One region of the Agrobacterium sp. rho-13.3 genome, then DNA from elsewhere that is predicted to be linked to it. Evidence: predicted binding sites of a transcription regulator. Region 1 holds the regulator's gene; each other region holds the start of a gene.
What was found. The regulator PhoB, encoded in region 1, activates phosphate uptake and scavenging genes when phosphate is short. The targets are predictions, from matches to a motif close to TGTCATNNANCTGTCAT.

Region 1 (5,780 bases):
GCTTCAGGCGCTTTTCGCCAGTTTCGTTGTGAGTGCTTCCGCAGCCTTTTCAAGCCGTGCCAGCCCCTCGCGTGCCTCTTCCGCTGTGACCACCAGAGGCGGCAGCAAACGGATGACGTTGTCGCCCGCCGGAACACCCAGCAGGTGCTCGGCGCGCATGGCCAGCAACAGATCGGTGGACGGTACCTTGGCCTTCACACCGAGCAAAAGACCTTCGCCGCGAATGTCTTCTATGACGTCTGGATAACGGTCCTTCAGCGAGGCCAGTCCCTGACGGAAAATCAGCGTGACATCACGCACGTGCTGAAGAAAATCATCGGCCAGAACAATATCCAGAACCGCATTGCCGCAGGCCATGGCGAGAGGATTGCCGCCATAAGTCGTGCCATGCACGCCAGCCGTCATGCCGGACGCGGCTTCCGCTGTTGCAAGGCAGGCGCCGAACGGGAAACCACCGCCGATGCCCTTGGCAACGGCCATGATATCAGGCGCCACGCCAGACCATTCATAAGCAAAGAACTTGCCGGTACGGCCAACGCCCGTCTGGACCTCGTCAAAAATCAGCAGCAGGCCGTGTTCTTCACACAGCGCCCGAAGGGCGCGCAGGAATTCCAGCTCGACGGGGCGAATACCGCCCTCACCCTGAATGGGCTCGATGAGCAATGCTGCTGTTTCCGGCGTAATCGCTGCTTTCAAGGCTTCCAGATCACCGAATGGCACCTGATCGAACCCTTCGACCTTGGGGCCGAAACCTTCCAGATATTTCGCCTGGCCGCCAGCCGCGATGGTGGCAAGTGTGCGCCCATGGAAAGCACCTTCAAAGGTGATGATGCGGAATTTTTCCGGGTGGCCGTGGGTATAATGATAACGCCGCGCCGTTTTGATCGCGCATTCCAGCGCTTCCGCACCGGAATTGGTGAAGAAGACCTTATCGGCAAAGGTGGCGTCCGTGAGGCGTTGGGCCAGCACTTCCTGCCCCGCAACTTCATACAGGTTGGACAGGTGCCAGACTTTTTCGGCCTGCGTCTTGATGGCATCGACCATATGCGGGTGGCTGTGGCCGACAGACGTGACAGCAACGCCCGCACCGAAATCCAGATATCGTTCGCCGGTTTCCGTGATGAGCCACACGCCCTCGCCGCGCTCGAAACGCAAAGGGGCTCTGGAAAACGTATCGAACAATGGTCCGGTTTGGGGTCCGGCTTGGGGCCCAGCGTGGGGCGCGTTGTCAGCCATGGCTGCATCACTCCTTGCGCAAACGCGCTATCAATAGGGCTGATCGGTTATCCCGTGCCCGAAAATCAAAAATGCCGCCTCGCGGCGGCTTGGGGTATCGTCTTCTGTTCGCAGGCACTATTGTCACTTCATTGAACGATGTCAACAAACGTCCTCATTTTCCGGCATTCTCAAGCTGTGGTGGATTGATTTTATTGAACCACCAACTGTTGCTTTTCAGACTCACGATTGAAGCAAGTTGGGGAAAACCGCGAAATCGATTCCAGATGATTCTCCCGACTCTTGTCACGGAGTCAGCCTACGATTAGGTTAACTCTCAATTACTAGACTGCAAGCGGCGGAACTAGTCACCTAAAATCTGGCAGATGCTCTGCGCGCGGTTCGCTCCGCGGCATCGTAGATCGATTCTGCCTGTACGACGAGCGGAGATGCGGCATGAACTGGACAGACGAACGAGTCGAAAAACTCAAAAGATTGTGGTCCGAAGGGCTGAGCGCCAGCCAGATTGCCGCGCAACTCGGTGGCGTCAGCCGCAACGCGGTCATCGGCAAGGTTCACCGCCTCAGCCTGCCGGGCAGAGCGAAAGCAGGTGGAACCGTTGCAACGGCACGTCCTGCCGCAAAACGTCCGGCCTCCCCTGCTCCACGCGCACCAAACTATCCTGCCCGCGTTGCAACGGCCCGTCCGGTTGCCCGCACAGCAGGCGCAACCGCGTTGCAGGACGATGCGGACGTCAACACGGCAGAGGTTTTGGAATACCGTCCGACAGCCATCAGCAATGCCGTACTGCCAACCTCGCTTCGCCTGACGCTGACGGAACTGACAGAGCGCACGTGCAAATGGCCAGTTGGCGACCCTTTGAAGGACGACTTCCACTTCTGTGGCTGTGACGCGTCTGAAGCATCGCCCTATTGCAAGTTCCACGCCAAGATGGCTTACCAGCCGGTCAGCGAACGCCGCAGGGCTTGATGCCAGCGACATTATCGATTGGAAAAGCGGGTCTTCTGATCCGCTTTTTTATTGCGATTTTTTCGCGGAGCACGCTGTGATCCTTCAGACGAAAGCGCATGACTTTGCCAAGTCCGTCGTGCTGATTTGAATTGGACAATGGGAGAAGGTTGGTGGCATTTTCGTGCACGCCTAGAGTATTTCCGCCTTTCTCCGAAACGCGAAAATACTCTATCTATTTGTTTTGACGCATTATCCGGGCGCAAAACTGCTTCGAATTTTTGCTGGAAATGCTCCAGGACATGAGCTTCCGATCACGCAAGCTCATGTTAAATCTTTTGTGGCGCAGCAGACGAGAGTGCCGCGCGTCTCGCGGACGCGCAGAGGTCGCTATACCATATTCAACCTGCGCATTGTCATTCCCCAAAACCGACGCCGATTTTGGGGCAATGCATTAGCCTTGACGGGCTTTGCGGTTGGCATAACGGCGATCGCGCTCTGCCTTGCGGGCAGCTTCGTCCTCAAGGACGCGGGCGATGCGGTTTTTGTCAGCCAGTTTGCGTGCGTCAGCTTCAGCGTTGGCAGCGGCTTCGAGTTCAGCCTCGCGCTGCGCGGCTTCGGCTTCGATGCGCTTCTGCTCTTCGATTTTCAGCTGTTCGCGCTCAAGGCGGCGAGCTTCACGAGCTTCCGCAATTGCAGCTTGCTCTGCCTGTCTGGCTTCACGGGTCGGCTCGGCAGCTTCTTTTGCGGCACGAAAAGCCTGAAGAAGAGCAGCCTTGGCTTCCGCAGCAGCGCCACGACGGTCGGAGACTTCATTGTTTCTAATGTTTCGAACGTTTCTCAAATCTCTATTCCAGTTGATGCGTCACGCCGACAGAAGTCAGGATTTTTTGACGCGTTTTGGTGGGGCGATTGCCGGTGGCTTCTTGCTGTCTTCCAATTCTTTCGCAAGACGCGCTTCTCGCAGCCGAATGGTCTTTTCTTCACGGGCCTGCGTGATGGAGTTGAGTTCATCAACCGCATGACCACGCGCGAAAAACTGAGTTTGCGTTGCGCCGAACGCAATCTCGGCCTGTTTGCGAGACTTGCTATGTGCATCAGTCATTGGAATTCCCTTCCTATCGCATCGGCCTGAAAATCGGAACGATTTTCGACAAGTCCGGTGCGTATATTCAGTCGCCTAGAGTGTCCGCAGAGACCCAAGGGGGTGGCCGGCAAGCGGCACAAAAAAAGGCCAGGCAATGTGCCTGACCTCGATTGGTTTCACGCTTTCAACAGTGCCAGTACATCCGTGGTCAAGGGAAAGCAGATTCCGAATTATGCAGCCTGAAGGTTGCAAGCAGACATTTTGCCCGACTTGTTGTCGCGCTCAAGGTCGTAGCTCAGCTTCTGGCCTTCAACGATTTCGCGCATACCTGCACGCTCTACAGCGGAGATGTGTACGAATGCGTCTGTGCCGCCGTTGTCAGGCTGAATGAAGCCGAAGCCCTTAGTGGAGTTAAACCATTTTACTGTGCCTGTGGTCATAATGAACCCTTTCAAAGCATAAGTTATAGATCACAGAACTGACGCCCTGTGTGCGAGTATAGCGATTTTTTTGAAAGGAAGGGTTAGTTCAAAACGCGGTGCTAATCGCGCGGCAACCAAAGCTCAGCAAGCAAAATATCGATATCGCAGTGATATAGCTTTAGCGATTGATTGTCAAATTTAATCTTTTGCTGATGAAATATCAGGGTCAACAAGCGCGGGTTGAAAAGGCTTTATTCAGCGCTGTGGGCAAGTAAATCCCGGCGAATACGGACGCTGAAATATCCGTCGCCCTTTGCCCTACCGGCACCTCCCCGACGGTGGGGAGGCTAATGATCACGTGGCCTCTTGTTGGCTATCACGCTTCCATGGAATATCCCGCGCCGCGCACGGTGCGGATCACATCCTGCATATTGGAGAAGTTGAGCGCTTTGCGCAGGCGCCCGACATGGACGTCGACGGTGCGTTCATCCACATAGATATCGTGACCCCAGACACCATCGAGAAGTTGGGAGCGCGAATAAACACGACCGGGAGATGCCATCAGGAATTCCAGCAGGCGGAACTCGGTTGGCCCAAGGCGCACTTCGCGGGTCTTGCGGTGAACACGGTGGGTTTCCCGATCCAGTTCGATATCGCCACATTTCAGCACGGAAGACAGCACTTCCGGGCGGGCGCGGCGCAACATGGCTTTCACACGCGCCATCAGCTCCGGCGTGGAGAACGGCTTGACCACATAGTCATCCGCACCCGTTGCCAGGCCACGAACACGTTCGCTTTCCTCACCGCGTGCCGTCAACATGATGATCGGCAGGCGTTCGGTCTCTGGACGCATCCGCAAGCGACGGCAGAGTTCGATGCCGGAAACGCCGGGCAACATCCAGTCGAGGATCAGCAGGTCCGGCGTGCGTTCCTGCAAGCGGATTTCCGCTTCGTCACCACGCGGAATGGTGTCGACGTCGTAACCTTCGGATTCCAGATTGTAGCGAAGAAGAACGCTCAAAGCCTCTTCATCTTCAACAACTGCGATTTTCGGCACCATGGGCATGAAACTCCGCCAGTCTTATCTGTGGCTTACTCGGTGACTGCGCCGAGTGTGTTGGAACTATCGTCCTTCGGACGCTCACCCTCAGGCTGGCTGCCGGTGGCCATATAATAGATGGTTTCCGCGATGTTGGTGGCATGGTCACCGACGCGCTCGATGTTCTTGGCGCAGAACAAGAGGTGTGTGCAGGTGGTGATGTTGCGCGGATCTTCCATCATGTAGGTCAACAGCTCGCGGAACAGCGAGGTGTACATGGCGTCGATTTCCTCGTCGCGCTCGCGGATGGCCTGCGCCTTTTCTGCGGAGCGCGTGGAATAGACGTCCAGCACTTCTTTTAGCTGCACCAGCGCCAGTTCGGACAGATGCTCCAGACCGCGGGCCAGCTTGCGCGGCACACCGGTTCCAGACACTGCGATCACGCGCTTGGCCGTGTTCTTGCCCAGATCGCCAACGCGCTCCAGATCGGCTGCGATGCGCAGTGAACCGATGATATCGCGCAGGTCGGACGCCATAGGCTGGCGTTTGGCGATGGTGACGATGGCCTTATCGCCGATCTCGCGTTCTGCGTGATCGAGGATGGCATCATCCGAGATGACCTTCTGGGCCAGCGCCATATCCGAATTGACGAGCGCGCGCACCGCATCGGCACACATCTGCTCAGCCAGACCGCCCATTTCGGCAATGCGGCGGCTGAGGAACTTCAGCTCTTCATCGTAAGCGGACATAATATGCGAATGTGTCGGCATGTTCGAATTCTCCAGTTTCGTGGCGCGCTCCACAAGCCCTATCAGGCTCAAGCGGCAGCGCGATTTCCTCACAGCAATGGCTGGATCAGCCGAAGCGACCCATGATGTAGTCCTGTGTGCGCTGGTCATCCGGGTTGGTGAACATCTTGTCGGTGTCGTTCTCTTCCACCAGATGACCGAGGTGGAACATGGCCGTGCGCTGCGAAACGCGGGCAGCCTGCTGCATGGAGTGGGTAACGATGACGATGGTGTAATTGGCGCGCAGTTCGTGGATCAAC
Region 2 (5,780 bases), 260 kb from region 1:
CGGTCGGCACCATTCACGGCGAAGCTGGAAGACATCATGCGGCTCCTCTGCCGAAATCAAAGGATTGCTGGCCGATCAGTCGACGGCGAAGCCATGCCGAGAATTGGTCAACGGCAATGATGGTGAGCAGAAGCAGGATGATGATTGCGTAGGTTTTGGCCGCGTGGTCCCGCCCGATGGAAAGTCGGAAAACCTCACCAATACCGCCACCGCCCACAGCACCGATGATGGTGGAAGCACGCACATTGATCTCGGCGCGCAACAGCGCATAGGACACGAAGTTCGGCATAACCTGCGGTACGATAGCAAAACGCACGCGCTCAAACCAATTGGCACCGGAGGCACGCAAACCTTCATCCGGTTTCATATCGGCATTTTCGACCACTTCGAAAAACAGCTTACCAAGCGCGCCGACGGTGTGAACCGTGATGGCGATGATGGCGGCAATCGGCCCGATGGACAGAATGGCCGTCAAAAGACCGGCGACGACGATTTCGGGAAAAGCGCGCATCAGTTCCATCACGCGGCGCACCACAAAACGTACCATGCCTGCGCCCACCAGATTGGTGGAGGCGAAAAAGCACAGGGCAAAGGCAAAGGTGGTGCCGATGATGGTGGATATCAGTGCAATGTTGATGGTGATAACGAGTTGGTAGAAGAAATTCGGAATGTAAAAATTGTCGGTCAGATAAACCCGATCCGCCGTGTAATTGTATTTCAGCGACCCATCGGCATAAGGCGATGGCAGGTCGAACATGGCGCGGAAGACTTCCAGCGGGCTGTCCGGCGTAAAGGTTTTCATGAAATCGAAGAAGTATGGCAGGCGTTCAAAAAACTTGCCGGAATTGGCGCTGTTGGCAAAATTCAGAGAAGCGCACAGAACGGCCAGAAACACGGCGATGGCAATGCCTGTGTAGATACGGCGGGTCATCAACTGTTGCCGGTAGTGGCGCATCATGGTTTGCGAGGCTTCGCTCAAGCCACCATGCTGCCCTGGCGTTACTGTACTGACCATATCTTCCAAGTCCTTCTCTTAGAAAAACGGCGGCGTCCTCATGACACCGCCGTTCTCTTGATATTGCGGGCGATCAGCCGCCTATGATGGACTTACGGGCGTCAACGATGGTCTGGTAGAAGGACGCATCAACCTTGATGTAGTCCTTGTTTTTACCCTGCGTGAAGCCCTGGAAGCAGGCCAGGTCCTTCTTCGGCAGTTCAAGGAAGAAGTCTTCGATCTTCTGCTTCATGGGTTCACCAACCTTGTTGGCAACCATCAGCGGGCCGTTCGGGATCAGCGGTGACTTCCAGACTTCGACGATATCGTCCATGTCGAGATTGCCCTTGGCGACCATCTGGTGAAGGTTGCCGCCGGTGTAGCCATCTTCCCACTTGCCAACGCCAGAGCCGAAGGTGGTGCCGACATCGAACTTCTTGTCGAGAACGGCGAGAACGAGGTTCTCATGACCGCCACCGAAACCGGTTTCAGAGAAATATTCCTTGACCGGTGCGCCGATTTCCTTTGGCAGAGACACGTTTGGAACGAGGTAGCCGGAGGTGCTGTCTGGGTCGGCAAAACCGATTTTCTTGCCCTTGGCATCGGCCAGAGACTTGATGCCGCTGTCCTTGCGGGCAACCATGATGGAGTAATAACCGCTGGAACCGTCAGAGCCTGTGTAGGTCAGGATTGGATCGACGGCCTTCGGGTCCTGAAGGGCGATTTTGGCATAGGAAGAAGCGCCCATGGAAGCGATATCGATGGTGCCGCCGAGCAGGCCCTGAATAACGCCGTTATAATCTGGCGAAGGAAAAATCTGTACTTCGGAAACGCCGGTCGAAGCCTTCAGGCCATCGGCAATGCACTGCGCATTGCGCAGCTGGTCGGACGCGTTTTCAGAACCATCGAGACCGATGCGCAGAACCTTGACGTCCTGTGCCATGGCGGAACCGGCAAGCACACCGATGGCGACTGCCGATAGAAGAATTTTCTTCAACATGGATTTCTCTCCTGTTTTCCGGCGAACCGGAGTTTGTTGCCTGAGATGGATGCCCTTTACGCGGGCGAAAACGATGCGCAGATCAGAGCCCAGCCATAGCCAAGGGCTCCGGACCGGCAGATTGCGTTGCAAGGCGTGCGGGAAGTTGCGCGCCTTCAATATTGATGCTGGTCGATGTCATGGTCTCATCAATGCCAGCGCCTTGCTGATCCGTGCCGTAAATCGCCTTCACGGCGCTCGCGGTCAGTTCGTTTGGCGTGCCATCGAAAACAACGCGACCAGCGGCCATTCCGATGATGCGTTCGCAATAATTGCGCGCCGTATCCAGCGTGTGCAGGTTGGTGATGACGGTAATGCCTTCGCGCTCATTGATATCGCGCAACGCATCCATCACGATCTTCGCATTGAGGGGATCAAGCGAGGCAATCGGCTCGTCGGCCAAAAGCATGCGGGGAGATTGCATGAGTGCACGGGCAATCGCCACGCGCTGCTGCTGTCCACCGGATAGGGTGCCTGCCGCCTGCATGGCAACATGCTCGATGCCCAACCGCTCCAGCGCCGAGATCGCCATAAGGCGCTCTTCGGTGGAGAAAATGCCCAGAAGGCTCAGAACCGACGAGCGGTGATTGAGACGACCGAGCATCACATTGGTCAAAACATCGAGGCGTGGAACGAGATTGAACTGCTGAAAAATCATCGCGCAGTCGCGCTGCCAGTTGCGTAGTGCCGCGCCTTTAAGCGATGACACTTCACTATCATTAAAATGGATGGAGCCGGAGGACGGGTCGGCAAGACGGTTGATCATGCGCAACAGAGTGGATTTTCCAGCGCCTGAGCGGCCAATTACGCCAACCATCTGGCCTTGAGGAATATCGACAGTCACGGCATCGACGGCCAAGTGATTGCCGAAGCGCCGTGTGACCTGTCTAAGCTGAAAACTCATGTGCCAAACCCAACCTTATTCGTTGGAAGCGGCGTATCAGCGGTGCGTGAAATGCGAATGTCAGTTTGATGAAGAAAATATTACAGTGCGAACTCGTGAATGCTACCCGCCGTATCTCGTCACAAACTCCGCAGCGCCGAGTGCACGAAAGTCATCCAGTGCAGTACGCAGTCGCGCATGATCCCAGTCCCACCATCCCAGACGGTCCATGCGTTGTCCGAGTTCTGCGGGAAAACGCTCCTTAATGAGCTTTGTCGGAACACCGCCGACAATGGTGTAGGGCGCGACATCCTTGGCCACCACAGCACCAGCACCGATTACCGCACCATTACCAACCGTCACACCGGGAAGAATGGTTACGCCATGGCCGATCCAGACATCGTGGCCGATCACCACACGCTTTGCGCGGCGGGCCTCGAAAAACTCCGTCTCGTTCTCGGCGTCGTCCCAATAGCTTGCAGCGCGATAGGTGAAATGGTGCAGGGTTGCGCGCCATGTGGGGTGGTTGGTGGCGTTGATACGCACCGATGCTGCAATATTGACGAACTTGCCAATGGTCGTGCACCAGACTGCGCCGTCCTGCATGATGTAAGAGTAATCACCCATCTCGACTTCTTCGAGGCGGCAGCGCTCCGAGATTTCGGTGTATCGGCCAATCGTGGAGTTGGTAACGCGGGCCGTTTCGTGAATGGCGGGTTCGATACCGACCTTGACGCTCATGCTGCGGCCTTTCGTGGTGAAAACTGGCTGACATCGAGAATGCGGTCGGCCACGGCTTCGCGGACTTCTTCATCATGGAAAATACCGAGAAGGGCGGTGCCCTGTTCTTTCTTTTGCCGGATCATCTCCACCACCACACGGCGATTGGCGGCATCCAGTGACGCGGTCGGTTCGTCCAGCAGCAGAATGGTGTGGTCTGTAATGAACCCACGGGCGATGTTGACGCGCTGCTGTTCGCCGCCCGAAAAGGTCGCTGGTGGAAGGGACCAAAGTTCACGCGGCAGGTTGAGCCTGGCCAGAAGTTCGCCGGCCTTTTCGCGTGCTTGCTCAGCTGGCACCTTGCGTGCGACAAGCGGCTCTGCCACCACATCGATGGCCGCGACACGCGGAACGGTGCGCAGGAACTGGCTGACATAGCCTATCGTGCGATGACGAATTTCAAGGATAGAGCGTGGCAACGCGCTGCCGATATCGATGACCTGACCGTCGTGCTTGACGAGGATTTGGCCTCTATCGATGGCGTAGTTGCCATAGAGCATTTTCAAAATGGAGCTTTTGCCGATGCCGGACGGGCCGCCCAGCACGACGCATTCGCCAGCGGCGACGGAAAAGCTCACATCACGCACGACGGGCAATTCGATGCCATCACGCAGATGCATGGTGAAGCTTTTGAAGACTTCAGAAACAACGAGAGGTGTCGGCATGGGATTACACCTGCAAAATAGAGGAAACGAGAAGCTGGGTGTAAGGCTCACGCGGGTCGTCCAGCACCCGGTCGGTCAGACCATGCTCGATGACATTGCCGTCCTTCATCACCATCATGCGGTGAGACAGCAGACGCGCAACGGCCAGATCATGCGTGACGACGATGACCGACAGGCCGAGGTCGTTGACCAGACCGCGCACGAGATCAAGCAGCCGTGCCTGAACCGAGACATCCAGACCACCGGTCGGCTCATCCATAAAAATGAGACGCGGCGAGGTCACGAGATTACGGGCGATCTGCAAGCGCTGCCGCATGCCGCCAGAAAACGCCCGTGGCTCGTCGTCAATCCGGTCGGTGCCGATTTCCACCCGCTCCAGCCATTCGCTGGCCTCGTTGCGGATATTGCCGTAGTGGCGGTTGCCGATGGCCATCAGACGTTCACCCACATTGGCCCCGGCTGATACGGTCATTCGTAGGCCATCCGCCGGGTTCTGGTGCACGAAACCCCAGTCGGTGCGCATCAGCAGACGGCGCTCGGCCTCGCTCATATGGTAGAGATCACGCATGGAGCCATCGCGCATACGATATTCGACGCTGCCGGTGGTGGGCATCAACCGCGTGGAAATGCAGTTGAGTAGGGTGGTTTTCCCGGAGCCGGATTCCCCGACAATGGCCAGAACTTCGCCGGGCCAAAGCTCGAAGGACACATTGCGGCAACCGGCGCGGTCGCCATAATATTTCGAAACGTCGCGAACTTTCAGAAGCGGTGCGTCGCTCATTCGGCGGCCTCCTTGATATCGGCCAGCATGGTGCCACGGTGGCCATGGGCGCGGCGGTCTTCGCAATGGTCGGTATCGGAGCAGACGAACATGCGCCCGCCCTTGTCATCCAGCACCACCTCGTCGAGATAGACGTTCTCCCCGCCGCACAGCGCACAGGGTTTGTCGAAGGTCTGGATTTCGAAGGGATGATCCTCGAAATCAAGACTGACGACCTCAGTGAATGGCGGCACCGCATAAATGCGCTTTTCGCGACCCGCGCCAAAAAGCTGCAAGGCTTCCGACATGTGCATTTTTGGATTGTCGAATTTTGGTGTGGGTGAGGGGTCCATCACGTAACGACCAGCAACCTTCACCGGATAGGCATAGGTGCGCGAAATGCGGCCATTATGGGCGATGTCCTCGTAGAGCCGCACATGCATCAGGCCATATTCTTCCAGCGCATGCATGACGCGAGTTTCGGTTTCGCGTGGTTCCAGAAAGCGCAATGGCTCGGGGATCGGCACCTGATAGACCAGAACCTGACCTTCGCTCAGCCCTTCTTCGGGAACCCGGTGGCGGGTCTGGATGATGGTGGCGTCCTTGGTGTGGGTGGTAACGGCGACATTGGCGACCTTCTGGAAGAAGGCGCGGATGGA
Region 3 (5,780 bases), 1.4 Mb from region 1:
GAAGAAGTGCGGACGGTCATATCTTTTGAGCGCGCATTTCTTCGAAGTCTTGGCGCGATGCCAGATGGGTGCAAAATCATCGCCGCTCGTGGTGACAGCATGGTGCCAACCATACCAGACGGTGCTCTGATCGTTGTCGATCATAGTCAATGTGATGTGGTCAACGGTTGGATCAGTGTCGTTAATGTAGGCGGCGATCTGCTCGTGAAGAGAATTCGTCGGCGTTTAGACGGCACCGTAGAACTCGTATCCGACAATCCGATCTATCCGGTGGAAACAATTGGCTCTGATCGTATCGACCAACTGACAATAATCGGTCGCGTCGTTTATTTCTGCCGCGCACCGTAAGGCTTCATCAAAACCAAAATCGAAATTTCTAACGGCTCAAAGGCTGTTTTGACACTTCCCACCTTGGCTTTAACCGAGGTCGAAAGTCGTTGGCATTTTTTCAAGCAAAATCAGTGATGTAATTAAGGTGGGAAGTTTTTGTATCAGGTGGGCAGTTTCTTCCCACCTCGCGAGGCTCCGTGCATCGCGCCGTCGCGTGCTCTTAACCCCGCAATCACAGTTTCTTTCTGGCGAAGCTGCATTACCCGCTCAATTTTCCCTTTTCTTTTCAGAATGTTGTTCTTGTCAGCGCCGTTGGCAGAACAATGCGAGAAGAATGCGCGAATCTGTCCAGAAGAATGCGCGGTTTATCGCCACTTTTGATAGGCGACTTTCATCGGACTCCCCGCCATCGTTAGAGGCAGGGAGCTAGATTTCCCTTATTCCATAAGCGTTTGCGGGTTTGACTGGCCGGATAGCTCGTGTCCAGAAGTTAACACCCCCCCACACCAAACCCCAACCTCACGATTGAATCGATTATATCGCCCAACCCACCCAACCGCTTTGAACATCACCACGAAATGCCCGATTTTTCTTGAGAAATTCACTTTACATGGCGGGTTCACTATCGCATCCATTTGCCACTGAATAAACCAAAGGAGAGCCACGATGGCCAAACAGAAAGTTGCAATGTTGACCGCAGGCGGTCTTGCTCCCTGCCTCTCTTCGGCTGTGGGCGGGTTGATCGAGCGTTATAGCGACATCGCGCCGGACATCGACATTGTGGCTTATCGCTCCGGTTATCAGGGCGTGCTGTTGGGTGATAGCGTCGAGATCACCAAGGCCATGCGCGAAAAAGCGCCGCTTCTGCATCGTTATGGCGGCTCGCCCATCGGCAACAGCCGCGTGAAGCTGACCAACGCTGCCGATTGCGCCAAGCGTGGCCTCGTCAAAGAAGGTGAAAACCCGCTGAAGGTCGCGGCAGAGCGTCTGGCAAAAGACGGCATCACCATTCTGCACACCATCGGCGGGGATGACACCAACACCACGGCTGCCGACCTTGCCGCCTATCTCGGCGCAAACGGGTATAACCTCACCGTTGTCGGCCTGCCGAAGACGGTCGATAACGATGTCGTGCCGATCAAGCAGTCGCTCGGCGCATGGACTGCCGCCGAAGTCGGCGCGAACTTCTTCGATAACGTCAGCAACGAACAGAGTGCTGCACCAAAGACATTCGTGATCCACGAAGTCATGGGCCGCCACTGCGGCTGGCTGACGGCGGCAACCGCCCGCGCCTACATTCAAAAGACCAAGGGCAATGACTATGTCGAAGGTCTTTTGATGGACGAAAAGCTGAAAAGCATCGATGGCCTCTATCTGCCGGAAATGGCTTTCGACATCGAAGCCGAAGCGGAACGCCTGAAAAAGACCATGGACAAGAACGGCTTCGTCACTCTCTTCGTGTCTGAAGGCGCCGGTCTGGATTCCATCGTTGCCGAGCGTGAAGCCGCTGGCGATACCGTCAAGCGCGATGCCTTCGGTCATGTCAAGATCGACACGATCAATGTCGGCGGCTGGTTCCAGAAGCAGTTTGCGGGCCTCATCGGCGCAGAACGCACCATGGTGCAGAAGTCCGGTTATTACGCCCGCTCCGCCCCTGCCAATGGTGAAGACCTTCGCCTCATTCAGAGCATGGTCGATCTGGCGGTGGAAAGCGCGCTGAACAAAGTTTCCGGCGTGACCGGCCATGACGAAGATCAGGGTGGCAAGCTGCGCACCATCGAATTCCCGCGCATCAAGGGCGGAAAACACTTCGATCTGTCGACCCCATGGTTCGGCGACGTCATGAACCACATCGGCCAGCCCTATAAGGCCGCATGAAAATTCGATTTCTCTAAAATACTGTGGCGCAAACACACCTATATAAAGTTATGGTGACATTGACCCAGAAACCCGTTTCGGTTTCTGGGTCAATGTTGTAGTCTCAAAGAAAATGACGTCGGGGAGGGCAAGGAGGAAAACACATGTCCGCACAAGTCTGGCTGATCTTCTGTACAGCCTGTGCCATTCTGTTTGCACTTCCCTCGCCCATTTCCTTCAAAGTTGCGAGCTATGCCGCCATACGCGGAAAACGCGGTTTCACCGCGTCCATCATGGGCGCGACATTAGGCATCGTCACCACCGTCACCGCAGCCTCCATCTTCGTCACCGGCGCAGAATTTCTGCCGTCATCCTTCCTTGAAGTCGTGCAGTGGGCCGGCACGGGCTGGCTGATGCTGTTCAGCCTGTGGACAATTGCCACACCGGCCGCGCGGGAAGCCAATGCCGACAACGACAATCTGCGCGGAAAAAGCTTCGGCAGCATTTTTGCGGATTGTTTCATCCTTGCGGCGCTTCGGCTGCGCTACTTCGGCTTTTTCATCGCGTTCCTTCTGCAATTCCTCAACGGCACGCGCAATGTCATTGAAATGGTGTTGCAAATGCAGGCCGTCGTTTTGCTCGTCGCGTTGGTTTGCCTCTGCGCACAGGCATCATTTGCGCGCTTTACCATCGCGTCGGTGCGCCGCATGTCGGCCACCAAAAAGGTGCGCAATCCCAGAAGAACGCACTTTATCGCAGGCCGCGCCGTGACCGCCGGATATCGCCGAATCGCGGCCTGAAAATCCCGTTAAAAGTCGCGGCTTGCCGCTAACATGACAATAGGTTAATGATCGCCCAATAGGGACTGCCTGCTTCGTTCGGAACGGGGGTATCGAACGACAGGCGCACTCAAAGGCGGCAGAATGAAAATTTCAGGCAATTTTCGCCGAAAATCGGCGCTATTTTTGTCGTCCACCGTGGGCATTGCGCTCACACTGGCAGGATGCACAAGCGTCGAAGTCTCATCCAAAGCGGATATCGAATCGCCTAAAATCGCAGCCGCCCCGGCAAAACCGGAGGGTACGGCAACCGAAACGGCCAATGCAGCGACCACAGTAAATGCATCAACCGCAGTACCGGGCGTAGAATCGGCCACCGCCGCTCCCCAGGTCGCCGCGGCAACGGCCCAGGAACTTCCCTCGACAGCAGCCGTCAAAGGCGGTCGCGTCGCTCTTCCCCCCGCATCGGAAATTGCAGCCGCAGCAGCCATCTCCACGCAGATGCAGCCGCCGCAGCCGCAAGTGCAACAGGTCGCACTCGCCGCGCCCGCGCCAACCGCCACCACAGCCCTCGTTCCAACAACAACAACGGCATTAGCCAAACCAACCGGTGCCGCAGCACTTCCGCAGGTCGTCGCGCTCAAAGGCAGCTTCCCGCCAGCACCGGGCGCGCCCGGCACACCCTCCGCCGCAGCCATACCGCTGACGGAAGAAATGATGAAGCAGCAGAGCGTCATTCCCGTGCCGAAGCCACAGGGCGCAATGCTGGCCTATGCTTCTGCACCGCAAAACGCCGCCCTTGCCGCCATAGGCACACGGGAAACCCTCACCGCGCCGTTGGATGCCCCATCCATGATGGGCCGCCAGAAGCTGAGCGGACTGATTACCAAATACGCCACCATGTATAATGTGCCGGAAGATCTGGTCCACCGCGTGGTCATGCGTGAAAGCCGCTATAATCCCGGCGCGGTCAATGGCGGCCATTTCGGCCTGATGCAGATCAAACACGCCACCGCCCGCTCCATGGGCTTCGACGGCCCCGCCTCCGGCCTGTTCGACGCCGAAACAAACCTGAAATACGCCGTCAAATACCTGCGCGGCGCATGGCTCGTCGCCGACAATGACCGCGACAACGCCGTGCGGCTCTATGCCCGCGGCTATTATTACGACGCCAAGCGCAAGGGCATGTTGCACGTTCTGCGGAAGTAAGACGAGCGGACATCAAAATTCCATCATACCGAGCCCTCCCTCCGTCATCCCGGACATCTCCCCCTCAAGGGGGGGAGATCGGATAGACGCATGCTTTCCACGTCATCCGCAGCGTTGAAGATGGCCGAGAGGTCGCCACTTGCCGATCTCCCCACCTGAGGGGGAGATGTCCGGCAGGACAGAGGGGGGTGAGCCACGGGCGATGACGTTTAATGTGCTCCGCAAGCCAGCTTAGCAATGGTCCAAAGCCCCCGTCATCAAACTGTTGCGTCACAGCGCTAAACGCCTCTCACCCGAACGAGAGGTGGAATCAGATGACGAACGCCGCACCCGACACCGGCTTCAGCAAGAACGCCAAGCTCAAGAATGCCCTTCTCCAGCATAAGGCATTGTCCACCAGCGGATTGTCGGAGCGCCTGTTCGGCGTGCTGTTTTCCGGCCTCGTCTATCCGCAAATCTGGGAAGACCCGGAAGTGGACATGCAGGCGATGGAACTGGCTGAAGGCCACAGCATCGTTACGATAGGTTCCGGCGGCTGCAACGTGCTGGCTTACCTTTCGCGCAACCCCTCGCATATCGATGTGGTTGATCTGAACCCGCACCACATCGCGCTCAACAAGCTGAAACTCGCCGCCTTCCGCCACCTGCCGAATCACGGCGATGTCGTGCGCCAGTTCGGCATCGCCAACGTCCGCTCCAACAGCGAAGGCTACGACCGCTTCATCGCGCCAAACCTGGATGCCCAGACCCGCGCCTACTGGTCGAAACGCACCATGTCAGGCCGTCGTCGCATCTCCGTGTTCAACCGCAATATCTATCGCACCGGCCTTCTCGGTCGTTTCATCGGCGTTGGACATGTGCTGGCGCGCCTGCACGGCGTCAAGCTTCAGGATATTGCCAAGACGCGCTCGATGGATGAGCAGCGCCAGTTCTTCGACGAGAAGGTCGCCCCCCTTTTCAACAAACCGATGATCCGCTGGCTGACGAAGCGCAAAAGCTCCCTGTTCGGCCTCGGCATTCCGCCGCGCCAGTATGACGAGCTTGCCAGCCTCTCGGACGGCAACACCATTGCCCCGGTGCTGCGCCAGCGTCTGGAAAAGCTCGCCTGCGATTTTCCGCTGAAAGACAATTATTTTGCGTGGCAGGCCTTTGCCCGCCGTTACCCGCAAGAGCAGGAAGGCACTCTGCCCGATTATCTGCGGACCGATTATTATCAGGCGATCCGCGAAAACGCCTCTCACGTTTCCGTGCATCACGCCACCTTCACCGAACTGCTGGCCTCCAAGCCCGCCTCCTCCGTCGATCGTTATGTGCTGCTGGATGCGCAGGACTGGATGAGCGATGTGCAGATCAACGAACTTTGGTCGCAGATCAGCCGCACCTCGGCACCGGATGCCCGCGTCATTTTCCGCACGGCTGCCGAAAAAAGCGTGATCGAAGGCCGTCTTTCGCCCGATATCCGCGCCCAGTGGTCCTATCTCGCAGAGCGCTCCCACGAACTGAACGCCCGTGACCGCTCGGCCATTTATGGCGGCTTCCATATTTACCAGAGGACATCGGCATGAAGAGCGTCGGCGACAATATCAGCCTCGGCAATGCACACCA
Region 4 (5,780 bases), on a different replicon from region 1:
CCATGTCTTTGCTGTTTCGCTGACCCGCACGGCGCTGGTTTCCGGCAATCGCTCTTTGCACCAGTCATAGAAATGTTGCGCCAGCCGTTCAGCCGTCACCATGTCATGCCCCAGCACGTCATTCAGATGGCGGTGATCGAACTGGTCGTCGATATAACGCTTCAACGGCGCAAGCTCGTGATAATCCCGCACGAAGCCGTAGGCATTCAGCTCTTCGCCCGAAAGCTCGACTTCGACAATGTAGTTGTGGCCGTGCAGCCGCGCACATTGGTGATCTGCGGGCAGGTCTTTCAGCTGGTGCGAGGCGGAAAAATGAAATTCCTTGGTAATCCGAAACATCACGTCACCTCCTGCGCCGCATAGGCACTGGTGGCCACGACCCAGAAATCCGGGTCTTCGTAGTCGGTCGGATCGGTCACGCCGGCCAGATGAAACGCCTCACGTCGTTCCACACAGGTGCCGCACCGTCCGCAATGGCGCAGGCCGCCCTTGTAGCAGGACCATGTTTCGGCAAAAGGCGTAGCGTGTTTTGCGCCGTCGGTAACGATATCCGCTTTTGAGCCTGTGACATAAGGCGCCAGCAATTTCACATTGGCGTAGCCATCCAAGGCATGGCGCTGCATGTCGTTGAAACTGTCGATAAAGCCGGGGCGACAGTCGGGGTAGATGAAGTGGTCGCCGCCATGCACGGCAATTGCCACAGCATCCGCCTGCTGTGCCGCCGCCAGCCCGAAAGCGATTGTCAGCATGATGGCATTGCGGTTCGGCACCACGGTGGACCGCATGGTTTCTTCGGCATAATGCCCATCCGGCACCTCGACATCATCCGTCAGTGCGGAGCCGGTGAGATGTGCGCCAATGGTGCGAATGTCGATGATGTGATGCGGAACGCCAAGGCGTTCTGCGCAGAGCGCTGCAAACTCAAGTTCCTTCTTGTGGCGCTGGCCATAATCGAAAGAAACGAGAGCAAGAAGGTCGTTTTCCGCTGCTATCTTGTGAGCAAGCGAAACAGAGTCCAATCCGCCGGAGCAGATGACGATGGTTTTCATAGTTTGATATCCCTTGTTTTGACCGGGTGGGCTGCGACCGGATTACGGATGCGGCTTCTAAAGCAAAGCGGAACATTTGTGAAGAGGCGCGGCGTCTTCAATGGTCCAGCCGGTCTAAAGCATTGTTTTAAGGGATATCAATTTTTTAAAAAGCGGGGCGCAGTCCGCTTGAGACCGCGCCCCGCAAAGAGGTTCTTGTTGGTTATTCAACCACGACGAAAAGGCTGGCGCCGGTGTAAACAGGCCGGATTTTGACGGCATCAGACTCTATCGAGGTGAAGGAGCCGCTCAGCCCGTCTGCTGCAAGAACTTCGAACCTGGAGCCTGCAGCTGGTACATCGCCATTGAAGCTGAGATGGAGGACTGTGTTGCTGATCGTCGCTTTACCGGTGATCCGCAGGGGCGCTTTCGCGTCCAAGGCCAAGGTTCCACCGGTCTGGGTATAGTCTCCACCGATATTCAGACCTTCAGACGCGTCCAGTTTCAATGTTCCGCCAGAGACCAGAACATTGCCGGTTCCAAGTGCCGTTTTGGAAGAGGCCGTCAGCGTTCCATCCGTCAGAACCGTGCCGCCGGAATAGCTGTTGTTGCCATTAAGACCAAGCGCTCCGCTTCCCGATTTCACAAGACGGCCCGCGCCGGAAATATCGTTCGTCCACCGGTCCGCAGCGCTGAAACCGTCAGCGGCTGCATCCAGTGTCACAGTCACATCGCCATGGAACGCGCCATAACCGGCGGCGGCGGCAACGAGGTTGATGCGGCCCCAGCCATTGCTGTCATCCAGCAAGGGATAACCGGATTCGATGCCGGTGGAGAAAAGAACCGCACGACGCTGCTCGGCATTCAGATAGGGTAGACGTGTTTCCAGCAACACTTCCGCGCCCTGCGGCACGATCATCGCAGCGTCCGGTGCGGCGGGATCACGGCTGAACGAGAATGTCATGCGTTTGCGGAAATCGGTCTTGTTGACGGCCTCGTCTGCAAAGCGATCTTCGGAAAGTGCTGCGCTGTGCGCAAAGCTCTCCAGCGATTGTCCTTGCGGCAGGCGCTTTTTGAAATAGGCCTGCACGTCGTCATAAGCCGCCTTTTTGACCTCCGCGTTCTTTGCGTCCTGCAACATGGCAGCGGCCATGGCTGTTGCGGTAATCCGTCCGCCGATCACGTCAAGCGGTGAATGCATACCCGCGACGACGCGGCTTTCACCGAGTTCAGACGCATTCGTCAGCAATTCGGCAAAGCGCTCCGGCACGGCATAGGCGTAGGCGATGGCTGAGAGATAAGCGGCATTGGTGTGACCACTTGGAAAACCACCATCTTTCAGACGGCCACGGTTTTCACGCGCGTATCGCAAGGCTGGTACGGTAACGTCCGCTTCCGTTTCATAACGCTCGAATGTCCGGTCGCCGATTGTTTCAGTGCCGGTTTCGATCACTTCGCCCTTGGCGTTCATGCGCCATGGGCGCGGCGTCGAGTAGAAATATTTCGCGGGCGATGTCGTGCCTTCAGGACCACGGATCACCTTCATGAAGGTCACGAAGTTCTTCAGTTCGGAGTCTGGCGAACCGGCTTCCGTGCCTTTGTCGTCTTCCTTTTTTGTGATGACTTCATTGACGTTGAAGTCTTTCAAAGTGTGGTTGATGGTCGTCGTTGCTCCGGCCCCTTCGCGATACCAAGCCGCCAGCGGCCCCATGCCTTCAATCACGCTATAGCCCTGCGAACGGCGATCGTTCAGATAGGCGTCCAGCGCGGCCGCTTCCGTGCGGTTTTTGCCCGTGACCGAAAGGACGTAACGCATGTTTTCGGCCCAAACGTCGGCATTCAGTATTTTTACCTTGCTGAAATCTGTCGGGCCATCGCCATTGGCACCACCATCAGCCCATTGTTCATCACCAAGCGTCCAGATGCGGTTGAAGCCGGACAGGATTTCGATGATGGGATTGTCTTTGTCGTCATAAGCGCGGACGTCTTCGCCCCTGGCATTCTTGCCAGTCTGGTTGCGGTAGTTGTCCACCATGGGCAGCGGATATTTGACGGCGGGCTCCGGCACGGCAATGGTGTAGCCAAGGCCTGAAGGCGCGTTGGTGTCAAATGCTTGCGCATGTGAAGCGATGCCGAACACAGCGACGGATGCAAGCAGAGTGGAGCGCAGCAATGGGAAATAGGCGCACAGATTGGCCATGACAGCTTCCTTATTCATTTTTTGCGAAGTGGGTTTGCAAAACAGGGTTGTCGCCAGACAGTGAGTCGACGCCCGGCAAAATGCCTCGGGTCGGTGACAGTTTTTTTACAAGCGCTGACGAATGAAACGCACGGGGCGGGAAAGGCCGCCCAGCCGGTGCAGGTTTCTGAATAAAACAATGATTTGCCCGACGTGTCCTGCGGGCAAATCATAGGTTGGGGGCGAAACTTCGTAGCGTCTATCGCGCCGTTTCGCCTCTGTCATCAGCCGCGATTATTTCTTCACCGCCACGGCGTCGTTGATCTTTGCAACATCATCTTCCAGAACCTTATAGGTCTGGTCCAACGTCAGTTCACCGACGATGAGCTGGCTCATGCGCTGAACGATCTGCTGGTAAAGCGCCGATCCGCCCTTGGTCTTTTCGAAATCACGCGCAGCGGACGGCACGTTTTTCTTGTTGTCCAAAAACACCTTCATGGATGCTTTTGCGCTTTCGCTTTTCAGCTTGTAGTTCGGGTTGACGATCTCCGCGCCGGTCAGGATCACGTAGTTCTCAGCGATTTCACGCTGAACCTTTTCAGAGCCCAGAAACTCGATGAAGTGAGCCACGTCTTCAGGATATTTGGTGCGCTTGAAGCCAACGATGGCCGTTGCGCCCGGCATTGCGGAGCAGGCCGCTTCGCCGCACGGCGCGTTGATGGCGGTCCATTCAAAGGCATCGCCAATCTTGGTCTGGAACGGATTAACCATCCAGTTGCCTGCAAGATAGGTCACGACATTGCCGTTGACGAACTCGTCACCCATGCCCTTGTACTGGGAGCCACCTGCGGCGCCCCACATTTCCTTGGGGAAGCTGCCGTTCTGCGTCCAGGAATAAACGTCGGAGATGTATTTCTTCGCCGCATCATCCGGGAATGTGAACTTTCCGTCCTTCACATATTTGGAGCCATAGGCAAAAGCGCCGCCGGAAAAGCGGTGGCCGGAACGGTCCATGGTGAAGGGAATCTGCACGCCCGTCGCCTTGGCAACGCGTGCGGATGCTTCAACAATCTCGCTGAGTTTTGCCGTGGGGCCGGGCAGGGGTTCGCCCGCCTGCTCAAACAGCGTCTTGTTGACGAAAGGCAGGTTCAGGGTCTGCGATGCCACATAACCATTGATGGATTTTGGATCGTTGATGTTGGGCAGGCGAAGCTGCTCAAGGCTGACGCCATGGAGCTTTGCGTAGGCTTCGGCGTCCTTCATGTAAGGGCGCATGTCGAGATAGTAGGGTGCGAGCTGCCAGTCGGTAATTTTGGCAACATCCGGGCCTTCGCCAACAGCCAATTGCACTGGCAATTGTTTGGAAACGGCGTCGTAACCGGAGGAGATGAAATTCACCTTCACGCCGGGATTGGCTGTCTCGAACTCCTTGCTCAGCTCGGACATTCTCTGCACGTAGCCTTGGTCGTCATCCGTAAAGAGAAACGTGATTGTTCTGGTTTCTGCATGTGCAGTCGCAAGACCAGCGACCGACGCGATGACTACGGCGCTTACGCCTGAAAAATATTTCAGCATTCAATCCTCCCAATGAAAACAATTTCATAAATCGAGGCGTAGCTCCTCTGCTGTTCTCGATTTCTTTTGTTTTGCGACTTGACACAGCGAACGTCAAGCTATTTGTTTTGCCTCAACGCGACATTTTGATGTGTCGGTCAAGAGTTTCAGTTATGAAAATAATTTCATAAAGATCGACGGGAGGCGATCCATTATGACGAATGTGCATGTGGCCAAGGCAAAGTCTGAGCCGTCTTATATCGTCCGCAAAGGCGAGACGGTAACGGCGTGGATGGTATCGGATTTACTGGAAACCAGCTATCCCGGTATTGCTGCGCCAGCAGAAGATCGCGTCAATTACCGCTTTATCAACGGATTTGTGGATGTCGGCGATTTGCCATGCCGCAAGGCGTTTCAGCAGCATATGATCGGGCGCGGCATTGCCGCCGAGGCCGACTGGCATGTTTCCCATTTGAATTTACCCGGCTCCAACCGCCGCGTGGAGTTTACCGGATTCTGGCATGTTCCAACCCATGTCCGTCGCTGGCTGAAGGGGACATTCCACACCGACGCTGCGCGCAAAGCCAGTTTTCGACTTTTCACCTGTGGCGGCGTCAGAATTTGGGTCAATGGCGTGGAGCAGGTCCGTTTCGAGCCGTTCATTCGCAATGTCGAAAGCAAGAGCGATATCGTGCTTGAGCTTGCCGCAGGCGACAACGAAATTCTGCTGCACTGCGAAGATCTGGCCGAACGGGATATTATCTGGTTCTTCGAGCTTGAAGTGACCGATGAGACACCTCTGGCGGTCGCATTGCCGGTTGCGCTGGACCAACAGGAAACGAAACGTCTTGCCGATCTGGTTCGCGATATCAGACCCACACAGGACGTTTTCGCAGGCGAGCCGTTGCAACTTATATTCGATGTTGCCCCGACCAAGGATTTGCCGGTCAATGTCATGGTCAAAAGCCATGGCCACGAACACGCCGTGCTGGTGAATGTCGACAGGGGCTTGGCTGCGG

Region 2: a site for PhoB is predicted at 2,995-3,011, ahead of phnC (phosphonate ABC transporter ATP-binding protein). Genes of this name have one in related genera too.
Region 3: a site for PhoB is predicted at 4,428-4,444, ahead of RMR16_RS08835 (DUF3419 family protein). Genes of this name have one in related genera too.
Region 4: a site for PhoB is predicted at 3,322-3,338, ahead of RMR16_RS21230 (acid phosphatase). Genes of this name have one in related genera too.

The regions. Positions count from the first base shown of each region.
Region 1 is NZ_CP192774.1:112,717-118,496, reverse strand. Features, by position in the region: gene RMR16_RS00580 (aspartate aminotransferase family protein) at 4-1,236, opposite strand; gene RMR16_RS00575 (GcrA family cell cycle regulator) at 1,672-2,205, shown strand; gene RMR16_RS00570 (DUF6481 family protein) at 2,639-3,028, opposite strand; gene RMR16_RS00565 (hypothetical protein) at 3,065-3,289, opposite strand; gene RMR16_RS00560 (cold-shock protein) at 3,502-3,711, opposite strand; gene phoB (phosphate regulon transcriptional regulator PhoB) at 4,070-4,753, opposite strand; gene phoU (phosphate signaling complex protein PhoU) at 4,786-5,502, opposite strand; gene pstB (phosphate ABC transporter ATP-binding protein PstB) at 5,588-5,780, opposite strand, start outside.
Region 2 is NZ_CP192774.1:2,933,598-2,939,377, forward strand. Features, by position in the region: gene phnE (phosphonate ABC transporter, permease protein PhnE) at 1-35, opposite strand, end outside; gene phnE (phosphonate ABC transporter, permease protein PhnE) at 35-1,015, opposite strand; gene phnD (phosphonate ABC transporter substrate-binding protein) at 1,089-1,994, opposite strand; gene phnC (phosphonate ABC transporter ATP-binding protein) at 2,077-2,937, opposite strand; gene RMR16_RS14220 (DapH/DapD/GlmU-related protein) at 3,040-3,657, opposite strand; gene phnL (phosphonate C-P lyase system protein PhnL) at 3,654-4,361, opposite strand; gene phnK (phosphonate C-P lyase system protein PhnK) at 4,366-5,142, opposite strand; gene RMR16_RS14235 (alpha-D-ribose 1-methylphosphonate 5-phosphate C-P-lyase PhnJ) at 5,139-5,780, opposite strand, start outside.
Region 3 is NZ_CP192774.1:1,752,817-1,758,596, forward strand. Features, by position in the region: gene RMR16_RS08815 (LexA family transcriptional regulator) at 1-348, shown strand, start outside; gene RMR16_RS08820 (pyrophosphate--fructose-6-phosphate 1-phosphotransferase) at 997-2,208, shown strand; gene RMR16_RS08825 (LysE family translocator) at 2,352-2,987, shown strand; gene RMR16_RS08830 (lytic transglycosylase domain-containing protein) at 3,111-4,175, shown strand; gene RMR16_RS08835 (DUF3419 family protein) at 4,490-5,740, shown strand; gene RMR16_RS08840 (class I SAM-dependent methyltransferase) at 5,737-5,780, shown strand, end outside.
Region 4 is NZ_CP192775.1:1,387,395-1,393,174, forward strand. Features, by position in the region: gene queD (6-carboxytetrahydropterin synthase QueD) at 1-339, opposite strand, end outside; gene queC (7-cyano-7-deazaguanine synthase QueC) at 339-1,049, opposite strand; gene RMR16_RS21230 (acid phosphatase) at 1,252-3,228, opposite strand; gene RMR16_RS21235 (ABC transporter substrate-binding protein) at 3,502-4,782, opposite strand; gene RMR16_RS21240 (hypothetical protein) at 4,976-5,780, shown strand, end outside.